3 regions of the Rhodococcus sp. NPDC003382 genome follow, and region 3 is predicted to be linked to each of the others. Evidence: riboswitches for the same ligand, from Rfam matches in the RefSeq annotation. Region 3 holds a riboswitch; each other region holds the start of a gene.
The links. Region 3 has a riboswitch for S-adenosylmethionine ahead of metX (homoserine O-acetyltransferase MetX). Riboswitches for the same ligand answer to the same signal wherever they lie in the genome.
Positions count from the first base shown of each region.

Region 1: another riboswitch for S-adenosylmethionine. It lies ahead of ACWDUD_RS22340 (hypothetical protein); the one in region 3 lies ahead of metX (homoserine O-acetyltransferase MetX).
Region 2: another riboswitch for S-adenosylmethionine. It lies ahead of ACWDUD_RS12510 (aminotransferase class V-fold PLP-dependent enzyme); the one in region 3 lies ahead of metX (homoserine O-acetyltransferase MetX).

Region 1 covers NZ_JBSFRH010000037.1:49,036-52,305, forward strand. The annotation lists gene ACWDUD_RS22330 (enoyl-CoA hydratase/isomerase family protein) at 1-501, opposite strand, end outside; gene ACWDUD_RS22335 (enoyl-CoA hydratase/isomerase family protein) at 590-1,498, shown strand; SAM riboswitch class IV at 1,553-1,665, shown strand; gene ACWDUD_RS22340 (hypothetical protein) at 1,693-2,094, shown strand; gene ACWDUD_RS22345 (SOS response-associated peptidase) at 2,158-2,874, opposite strand; gene ACWDUD_RS22350 (DJ-1/PfpI family protein) at 2,981-3,270, shown strand, end outside.
Region 2 covers NZ_JBSFRH010000015.1:15,512-18,781, forward strand. The annotation lists gene ACWDUD_RS12505 (Pls/PosA family non-ribosomal peptide synthetase) at 1-1,631, opposite strand, end outside; SAM riboswitch class IV at 1,824-1,940, shown strand; gene ACWDUD_RS12510 (aminotransferase class V-fold PLP-dependent enzyme) at 2,006-3,270, shown strand, end outside.
Region 3 covers NZ_JBSFRH010000005.1:181,080-184,349, reverse strand. The annotation lists gene ACWDUD_RS06135 (DUF3017 domain-containing protein) at 1-74, shown strand, start outside; gene metX (homoserine O-acetyltransferase MetX) at 71-1,201, opposite strand; SAM riboswitch class IV at 1,335-1,452, opposite strand; gene ACWDUD_RS06125 (NADP-dependent isocitrate dehydrogenase) at 1,713-2,930, shown strand; gene acnA (aconitate hydratase AcnA) at 3,046-3,270, opposite strand, start outside.

The DNA of each region.
Region 1 (3,270 bases), on a different contig from region 3:
CGCCATGCGCAGGGCGACCGACCGGGGCAGCACCCGGGACACCCGGACCATCTCGCGGCCGGCGACCAGGCCGATGCTCACGTGCGGGTCGAAGAAGGTGGCCTCCTCCGAGGCGATCACGATGTCGCAGGTGGTGACCCAGTCGAGTCCTGCGCCGCAGCACAGACCGTTGATCGCGGCGACGATCGGTTTCGTCATGGTCCGGAACGGTGGTGTGCCCTCCTGGGGCGCCTCCCACTGTTCGTAGGTCGACAGATACGGGCGCTCGTTGATCACCTTGCCGTCACCGGGGATCTCCTTGACGTCGGCCCCGGTGCAGAACGCGCGGCCGGTGCCGGTGACGACGAGCGTCCAGACCTTGTCGTCGTTCTCCGCCTCGGCGTACGCGGCGCGCAGTTCGGTGATCATGTGGGGGCTGAGCGCATTGAGGGCTTCGGGCCGGTTCAGCGTGAGAGTGGCCGTGTGCCCGTCGACTTCGTACTCGATCGTGTCGAACGGCATGTGTTTCCTTCTGCGGAGATGACAGCCATACTGGTGTATCTACAGTATCCCATACCGTTATGCCCGATCCAGCGGAAGAGAGACAACGATGACGAGCTCCAGTGCCGCGGACGGACGTGTCCTCTTCGACGTGGATCCGGATCGCCGCATCGCGACCGTCACCCTCAACGACCCCGCGCGCCGCAATTCTTACGACGCCCCTATGCGCGACGCGCTCGCCCGATACCTCGACGACGTCGCGCAGGACGATGACATCACGGTCGTGCTGCTGCGGGGCGCCGACGGTGTGTTCAGTACCGGAGCCGATATGAACAACGCATATGGGTGGTATGGCACGAAGGGTGAGTGGGACCGTTCGCAGAAGAGCCGGCCCAGCCAGCGGCGCCGTCTCACCGTCGACCGCAAGACATTCGGCTTCTACCACGAGTTCCTGGGCTATCCGAAGGTCACGGTGGGGGAGATCAGCGGTTACGCGCTCGGTGGTGGGTTCGAGATGGCACTGATGACCGACATCTCCGTGATCGCGCGGGACACCCGCATCGGGATGCCCGCCACCCGGTTCCTCGGCCCGGCGCTGGGCAGCCTGCACATGTTCTTCCACCGGCTCGGACCGGTCCTCGCGCGACGGCTGCTGCTGACGGGAGACATCGTCGACGCCGCGTCCGTCGAACACCTCGGAGTGTTCACCGAGACGTGCGAGCCCGGTGCGGTCACCGCACGCGCCCGGTACTGGGCGGAGAAGGCCGCGAAGATGCCCGCCGACGGGGTCGTCATCGCGAAGGAGGCGTTCCGGCTCGTCGAGCAGAGTCAGGCCTATCAGGGCGAGGAGGTCGCGAGCTATCTGTTCCACGCCTTCGGCACGAACCTGCAGTTCGGGCCGGGTGAGTTCAACTTCGTCAAGACGAGGGCCGAACACGGGACCAAGGAAGCATTCCGCCTGCGCGACGAGCACTTCCACGTCCCCGATCCCGGCGGCTCCGCCGCCGGTGTGCACTAGTGGCGGTTGGGGCCGCCACAAAGGCACACCGAGGGATGCGGTACAGTGACGGTGCTTCACGAGTTGCCGTCGCCAAGCCCCGACTGGACGGCACACCAACCCCACGCTCGCGGGTGGTTCGGGTGACGAAGCGGTCCGAGACCGACCGGCTCGGACAGGAGCGCCCCGTCCCGGGGCTTACCCGGAGGAACACGATGATCCTTGTCGCTCGTTCGATCGTCCGCACCGCCGTCACGTGCCGCTCGTACCACGACGGCCATCACGTCCATCACATCCGTGCTCGGCACGCCCTCGCGGACCGCGATCTCGCGGTGCACGTGCTCGTCGAGATCGTCGACGGAAGAACCCTGCAATTGTCCTGGGACGGAAACAGATTCGAGTTCCAGCACCACGACGTCGACGCGATCGCCCAGGCTCTCGACCTCGGCGGTGACATCGGCGAATGGATCCCGCGATGGCGCGTGCTCGTTCTGCCCGGCCGGGAACCGGAGGACCGCACCGTGTTCACGCTGAGCGATTCGGAGCACTGGTCCGACTGCACCTCGCCGAAACCGGAGACGGGCCCTATCGAGCAGGTGCTGAATGCACTCGTGTGAGCGGGACCGGCGGAACTCGGTGTAGGAAAGGTGTTTCCGCCCGCCGACGGGATCGGGTCGCCGTCACGGGTTCACCGGAAGCAGTAGCTCCGGGGAGTTGTTGCGCGGATTGTTCACCGCGGTGCTCACCTCGTACGGGTGCAGATGCGGCTCCGGGATCGAGTTGAGCAGGGCTTCGACGTCGTCGCGATCGGTGAGGGTCGGGTCGAGCCACGGGTCGATGAACGACTCCGGCAGCAACACGGGGGAGCGGTCGTGGATGTGCCCGGCCGCGTCGGTCGCCGGTCGGGTGAGCACAGTGCACGTCCACAGCCACCTGTTCGGATCGTCCTCGGGTAGTTCCGGATTCGGCCACAATTCGTACAGGCCGGCCATCGCGAGCGGTTTGTCGGCGTGGAGGAAGAACGGGATCTTCTTGCCGTTCTCGTCCTTCAGCCACTCGAAGTAGCCGTCGGCCGGCAGAATGCAGCGCCGACGTGCCGCGGCCGCTTTGAACGCGGGTTTGCTCGTGACGGTCTCGGAGCGCGCGTTGATCATGCGGGAACCGATCTTCGGGTCCTTCGCCCAGAACGGAACCAGCCCCCACCTGGTCGTGCTGTTGAGCTGCCGAACCGGTTCGGCGTCGGGTTCGTCTCGCGGGGCGCGTTCGAGCACGACGTTCACTCGCTGGGTGGGGGCGATGTTGTACGACGGGGGCAGTTCGTCACCGACCGTGGCTGCGGTTTCGTACGCCGCGATCAGGTCGTCGCGGGTGCTCGTGCTCGCATAGCGTCCACACATCGGGCGCTCCTTCCCGTGGTTCGGCTCATGTCCCATCCTGCCGGAACGGCGGACGATCGGTGGCGATGTCGTCCGGGGCACGCCGACGTCGTGCAAGACTCGGAAGGTGACCGGATCGGCAACGCGTAGCGTCTCCATCGTCCTGTTCGACGGTTTCGAACTGCTGGACGTCTTCGGGCCCGTGGCGTTGCTGAGCAGGTTCCCCGATTCGGTCGAGGTGCTGATGCTCGGGCCGCACGAAGGACCGGTCCGCAGCAGCCAGGGAACCGAGGTCGTCGCGACCGCGAGCTACCACGACGCACCGGAATCGGACATCGTGATGGTGCCCGGAGGGATGGGCACCCGCTCCCTTGTCCGCGACGAACGCTTCCTCACCTGGCTTCGGGAGTGGGCATC
Region 2 (3,270 bases), on a different contig from region 3:
CCGCCGAGTTCGAAGAAGTCGTCGTCGAGGCCCTCCACGTGGGCGCCGAGCAGCGACATCCACAGGCTCGCGAGCCATTCCGCGGTGGGGTCCAGTCCGAGTGCCTCGGCGGACTCGGCGTCGGCGCCGGGCAGCGGCCACGGCAGCGCGTTCCGGTCGACCTTGCCGGACGTGCGGGTGGGTAGTTCGTCGACGAGCGCCAGTCGCGGGACCATCGCGGCGGGAAGCTGCTCGGTGAGCAGGTCGCGCGCCGAGGCGACATCGAAGTCCGGGTCGGTGCTGGCGATGTAGCCCACGAGCATTGCGTGCCCGGCCGCGGTCTTGCGCACGGCGCAGGCGCCGCCCGCGACGCCCGGCAGGTTCTGCAGGGCGTTGTCGATCTCGCCGAGTTCGATGCGTCTGCCGCCGATCTTGACCTGGTCGTCCGCGCGACCCTGGAAGAGCAGGCCGCGACGGTCGAGGGTCACCAGATCGCCGCTGCGGTAGGCGCGTTCCCAGCCCAGGGTCGGCATGGGCGCGTATTTCTCGGCGTCCTTGGCGGGGTCGAGGTAGCGGGCCAGGCCGACGCCGCCGATGACGAGTTCGCCGGTGGCGCCCTCCTCGACGGGCACCCCGTCGGCGTCGACGACGGCGAGGTCCCAGCCGTCGAGCGGCAGGCCGATGCGGATGGGGCCGGTGCCGTCCATCCGGGCGGCACACGCGACCACGGTCGCTTCCGTCGGCCCGTAGGTGTTCCACACCTCCCGGCCGGGGACGGCGAGCCGGGCGGCGAGGTCCGGGGGACAGGCCTCCCCGCCGAAGATGAGCAGCCGCACCGCTTCGAGCGCTTCGGCGGGCCACATCGCCGCGAGCGTGGGCACGGTGGAGACGACGGTGACATCGCGGGAGACCAGCCACGGACCCAGATCCATGCCGGAGCGCACCAGCGATCGGGGCGCGGGGACCAGGCACGCGCCGTGCCGCCACGCCAGCCACATCTCCTCGCACGACGCGTCGAATGCCACCGACAGGCCGGCGAGTACCCGGTCGCCTGGTCCGATCGGGTTGTCCTGCACGAACATTCGCGCTTCGGCATCGACGAAGGCGGCGGCGTTGCGGTGGGTGACCGCGACGCCCTTCGGGGTGCCCGTCGACCCGGAGGTGAAGATGATCCAGGCGTCGTCGTCGAGCCGCGGTCCGCGGATCTGCGGATTCGCGGACCCAGGTGCGGTGCCGGGGCCGATCCCGTTCTCGGTGACGATCGCGGTGACCCCCGCCTCCCCGAACACCAGCTCGGCTCGTTCGTCGGGATCGTCCGCGTCGACCGGAACGTACGCCGCGCCCGCGGCCAGCACCGACAGGATGGTGACGTACAGGTCCTTCGTGCCCGACGGCATGCGCACCCCGACCCGGTCGCCGGCGCCGACGCCCGCGTCGGTCAGCCGGTAGGCGCCGGCGACGATCTCCTCCGCCAGCTCCGCGTAGCTGAGCGTGACCTTGCCGTCGTCGATCGCGGGGGCGTCGGGATGGGCGTCGGCGGTGCTGCGCAGGATGTCGACGAGGGTCCGCGCGGGAGGCGTGAACGAGGAGCGCAGGTACTCGTCCGGTATTCGAGCCGGCCGACCCGGATCCGTCTTGGGCTGGACAGACAATCTGCGTCCTTCTCTAGGTGTCGATGCGTGTGGCCGGTTGTCTCACGGCCGGGTGGACGGCAGGTGAACTCCCTGCCGGCGGGCGGTCGCTTCGACCGATTGTGCTCCGGACCATCGACTTCTCGCCTGTCGACCGCGCGCGAAATGTTTCGGTTTGACAACAGCGGCGACGTGCTGTCATCCTCTTCGGCAGGTCACGAGTACCAGCATCAAGCCCCGGCTCGCTGGTCGGCAACCCTCCTCCGCGGTGGGGTGCTCCGGGTGACGACCAGGCTGTGGTTCCAACACCGGACGCAGCAAGCGCGGACTCCGCCGGCGATCCAACATCGTCGTGGCGATCACCGACGGGTCCCTGGACAGACAAGGGATTACTGATGACTGCTGCAATGACCGCCACCTGCATCGCCCCCATTGCTCGCGTTTCCGGCTGTGACCTGCAGGTTCCGCTCGTCCAGGGTGGCACCTGCACGTACGCCAACTTCGACTACGCCGCGAGTGCTCCGGCCCTGGCCGCCGTCACCGACCGCATCGCCGAACTGCTGCCCTTCTACGCCAGCGTTCACCGCGGCGCCGGCTACGCCTCGCGCGTGACCACGGACGCCTACGAGAAGTGCCGGGCCGTGGTTGCCGGATTCGTCGGTGCTGCCGACGATCAGGTCGTCGTGTTCACCCGCAACACCACCGATTCCCTGAACCTGCTCGCGACCGCCGTGCCCGGTGACGTCGTGCTCCTCGACATCGAACATCACGCGAATCTGTTGCCGTGGAAGAACGCCCGCATCGTCGAGGCCGCCGACACGGTCGCGGGGACGGTCGAGCGACTCGCCGCGGAACTGCGCCGCGCGCCGGCCGCGCTGCTCGCGATCACCGGAGCCTCGAACGTCACCGGTGAGCTGCTGCCCATCGAGGAACTCGCGAACCTCGCGCACGAGTGCGGTGCCCGCATCCTCGTCGACGGCGCACAGCTGGTCCCGCACCGCCGCATCGACCTCGCCGCGACCGGCGTCGACTACCTCGCGTTCTCCGGTCACAAGACGTACGCGCCGTTCGGTGCCGGCGTCCTGGTCGGCCGCCGCGACTGGCTCGATGTCGCCGAGCCCTACCTCGCCGGTGGTGGCGCGGTGCGCGAGGTGCGCCTGGACCACACCGACTGGGCCTGCGCCCCGGCGCGCCACGAGGCCGGATCGCCGAACGTGCTCGGTGCGGCCGCGATCGCGGCGGCCTGCGAAGCGCTCGCCGGTTTCGACGCCGACGCCGTCGCCCGCCACGAAGAGGAACTGAGCCGTCTGCTGGTCGAGGGCCTGCGCGAAATCGACGGCGTCGAACTGCTGCGCCTGTGGGAGGACTCGTGCGAGTCCGTCGGCATCGTCACCTTCACGGTCGCGGGCTACGAACCCGCCGAGGTCGCGGCGTACCTGTCGGCGGAGCACGGCATCGGCGTCCGCGACGGACGTTTCTGCGCGCATCCGCTGCTCGCCCGCGTCGGCCGCGCCGGAGGTGCAGTGCGTGCCTCCCTCGGCCTCGGCAGCTCGTCCGCCGACGTGGAGCGTCTGGTCGGGGCGGTGCGTCGCCTCGTCGAGCACGGCCCGTCCTGGACCTACGCGAAGACCGACGGCCTGTGGGGCCCGTCCCCGGAGAC
Region 3 (3,270 bases):
TCGTGGCGATGCTCCTGGTGGGAGGGGCGATCGTGGCGCTTGCCGTCTCGATCGACCCTCTCGGAACCGGTTAGCCGCGTTCGACCAGGTCCATCAGTTCGACCAGGAGCTTGGCAACGGCGTCGGCCTCGGTGAGGAATCCGTCGTGCCCGTCCCGCGATTCGAGGACCCGCAGACCGTCGCAGTTGGGCAGCCCGTCGGCGATCTCCTGCTGCAGCCGCAGCGGGTACAGCCGATCGGAGCTGACGCCCGCGACGATCGTCGGAACCGGGGAACCGGCGAGCGCAGCCTGGACTCCACCCCGTCCGCGCCCGACGTCGTGGCGGTTCATGGCCTCGGTGAGGACGACGTAGGTGCCGGGGTCGAACCGCGACACCAGCTTGTCGGCCTGGTGTTGGAGGTAGCTCTGCACCGCGTACCGTCCGCCCTGCCACGGATCCTCGTCGGCCTGAGGCGAATTCGCGTAGCGGGAGTCGAGTTCTTCCTCGGTGCGGTAGGTCAGGTGTGCGATGCGGCGCGCGATGCCCAGACCGGCGTCCGGACGGCGTCCGGTGCCGTGATAGTCGCCGCCCTGCCAGTCGGGGTCGCCGGTGATGACGGCCATCTGCGTGGTCTGGGTGCCGATCTGGTCGGCGGTGGCGCGGGCGCCCACGGCAAGGATCAGCGAGGCCCGGACCCGGTCCGGATGGGTGACAATCCACTCGAGCGTGCGCATGCCACCCATGGATCCGCCGGTGACGGCGGCGAGGGTCTCGATGCCGAGCACGTCGAGCAGCGCGGCCTCGGCGGCGACCTGATCGCGGATGGTGATCTGCGGGAAACGCGACCCCCACGGTTTGCCGTCCGGGGCGATGCTGCCCGGCCCGGTGCTGCCGCGGCAGCCTCCGAGCACGTTGGACGCCACGACGCACCAGCGGTTGGTGTCGATCGGGGCGCCCGGCCCGACCATTCCGGTCCACCACCCGGGTGAGGGGTGATCCGGTCCGGCGGGTCCGGTGATGTGCGAATCCCCGGTGAGTGCGTGCTCGACCAGGACGACGTTGTCGCGCGCGGGGGAGAGGGCTCCCCAGCGCTGCACCGCGAGCGTGACGTTCGGGAGCGTCTCACCGTTCTCCAGCGACAGAGCGCCGATGTCGACCAGGCCGAGACGGCCGTCCTCGGGAGGAAGGTCGACGTATCGCCGTTCGGTGCCCGCCGTCAAGACGCGGCCGCCTCGACGACGACGGTGGGGGTGAGGGTGTGGGTCATCATGTCCTTCTGGGCGGGCGGCGGATGGTCGGGTCGGATCTACGCGCGACAGCTCATGATCACAACTCTCATGGTCACTACCTCCCTGTACAGGCTTGCCGCCCGGCCTGTGCGCCGAACGGCCCGGTCTTCACCCGGAGCACCCCACCCTGACCGGAGGGTTGCCGACCAGCAAGCCGGGGCTCGATGCTGGTACTCATGACCTGAACGGCAAGTTTAGCGGCTCGTTCCGGCGCGCCGGAAGCCGGGCCGAGCGCCCCGCTGACCAGCGCAAAGTTACCGGTCGGTAGTGAAACCCGCGCTTTGCGCTCCCAGGGAATAGCAGTACGCTTGTCTTGTTTGGCACGTGTTCCCGCGCGTGTGAACACGTCCATGCTCAGATCCCTCTGAGCAGTGTGAAGCCGTACTCACAAAGTGCGGTCGAATCGGGCCGAGGAAACGTCCTAGGAGGACACGAAGCGCACATGTCCAAGATCAAGGTTGAAGGCAAGGTCGTCGAACTCGACGGCGACGAGATGACCCGCATCATCTGGCAGTTCATCAAAGACAAGCTGATCCACCCTTACCTGGATGTCGATCTCGAGTACTACGACCTCGGAATCGAGCACCGCGACGCGACCGACGATCAGGTCACGATCGACGCGGCGAACGCCATCAAGAAGCACGGCGTCGGCGTCAAGTGCGCCACGATCACCCCGGACGAGGCGCGCGTCGAAGAGTTCGGCCTCAAGAAGATGTGGCGCTCGCCCAACGGCACGATCCGAAACATCCTCGGCGGCACCATCTTCCGCGCCCCGATCATCATCTCCAACGTGCCCCGCCTGGTTCCGGGCTGGACCAAGCCGGTGATCGTCGGCCGTCACGCCTTCGGCGACCAGTACCGCGCCACCGACTTCAAGGTCCCCGGCGCCGGCACCGTCACGATCACCTTCACGCCCGAGGACGGCAGCGAGCCGATCCAGCACGAGGTGTGCAAGATCCCCGAGGACGGCGGCGTCGTCATGGGGATGTACAACTACAAGAAGTCCATCCAGGACTTCGCGCGTGCGTCGCTGGCCTACGGCCTGCAGCAGAACTACCCGGTCTACCTGTCGACCAAGAACACGATCCTCAAGGCCTACGACGGCATGTTCAAGGACGAGTTCCAGCGGATCTACGAGGAAGAGTTCAAGGCGGAATTCGACGCCGCGGGCCTGACCTACGAGCACCGCCTCATCGACGACATGGTCGCCTCCTCCCTCAAGTGGGAGGGCGGCTACGTGTGGGCCTGCAAGAACTACGACGGCGACGTCCAGTCCGACACCGTCGCGCAGGGCTACGGTTCGCTCGGCCTGATGACCTCCGTGCTCATGACCCCGGACGGCAAGACCGTCGAGGCCGAGGCGGCGCACGGCACCGTCACCCGTCACTACCGTCAGCACCAGCAGGGCAAGCCGACGTCGACCAACCCGATCGCGTCGATCTTCGCCTGGACCCGCGGTCTCGAGCACCGCGGCAAGCTCGACAACACCCCCGAGGTGATCGAGTTCGCGCAGCAGCTCGAGGACGTCGTCATCAAGACCGTCGAAGCCGGCCAGATGACCAAGGACCTCGCTCTGCTCGTCGGCCCCGAGCAGGGCTGGCAGACCACCGAGGAGTTCCTCGGCACCCTCGACGAGAACCTGCAGAAGGCTCGCGCCTGACGTAGCTCGCGACACAGCAGAACGGGGCGCCTCCGGAAGGAGGCGCCCCGTTCTTTTGCTTTTCGTCGGGTCGACAGCGTTGTCGGGCCGACAGCGTTGTCGGGCCGACAGCGTGTCAGACCGACAGCGGCGACCGCGTAGCCAGGAGATGTCCGAACAGGCCACCGGCACGCAGCCATTCGTACTCCAGCGGAGTGTCGAGCCGTGCCAGTGCAGTGCCCTCCCACGACACCCTGCCCGCGCGCGTGACCCGGACCGTGACGTCCCGGGATGTTCCGAGATCGTCCAGACCGAGCACGGAGATCTCCTCGCTGCCGTCGAACTCCTCGGGGGCGGGTCC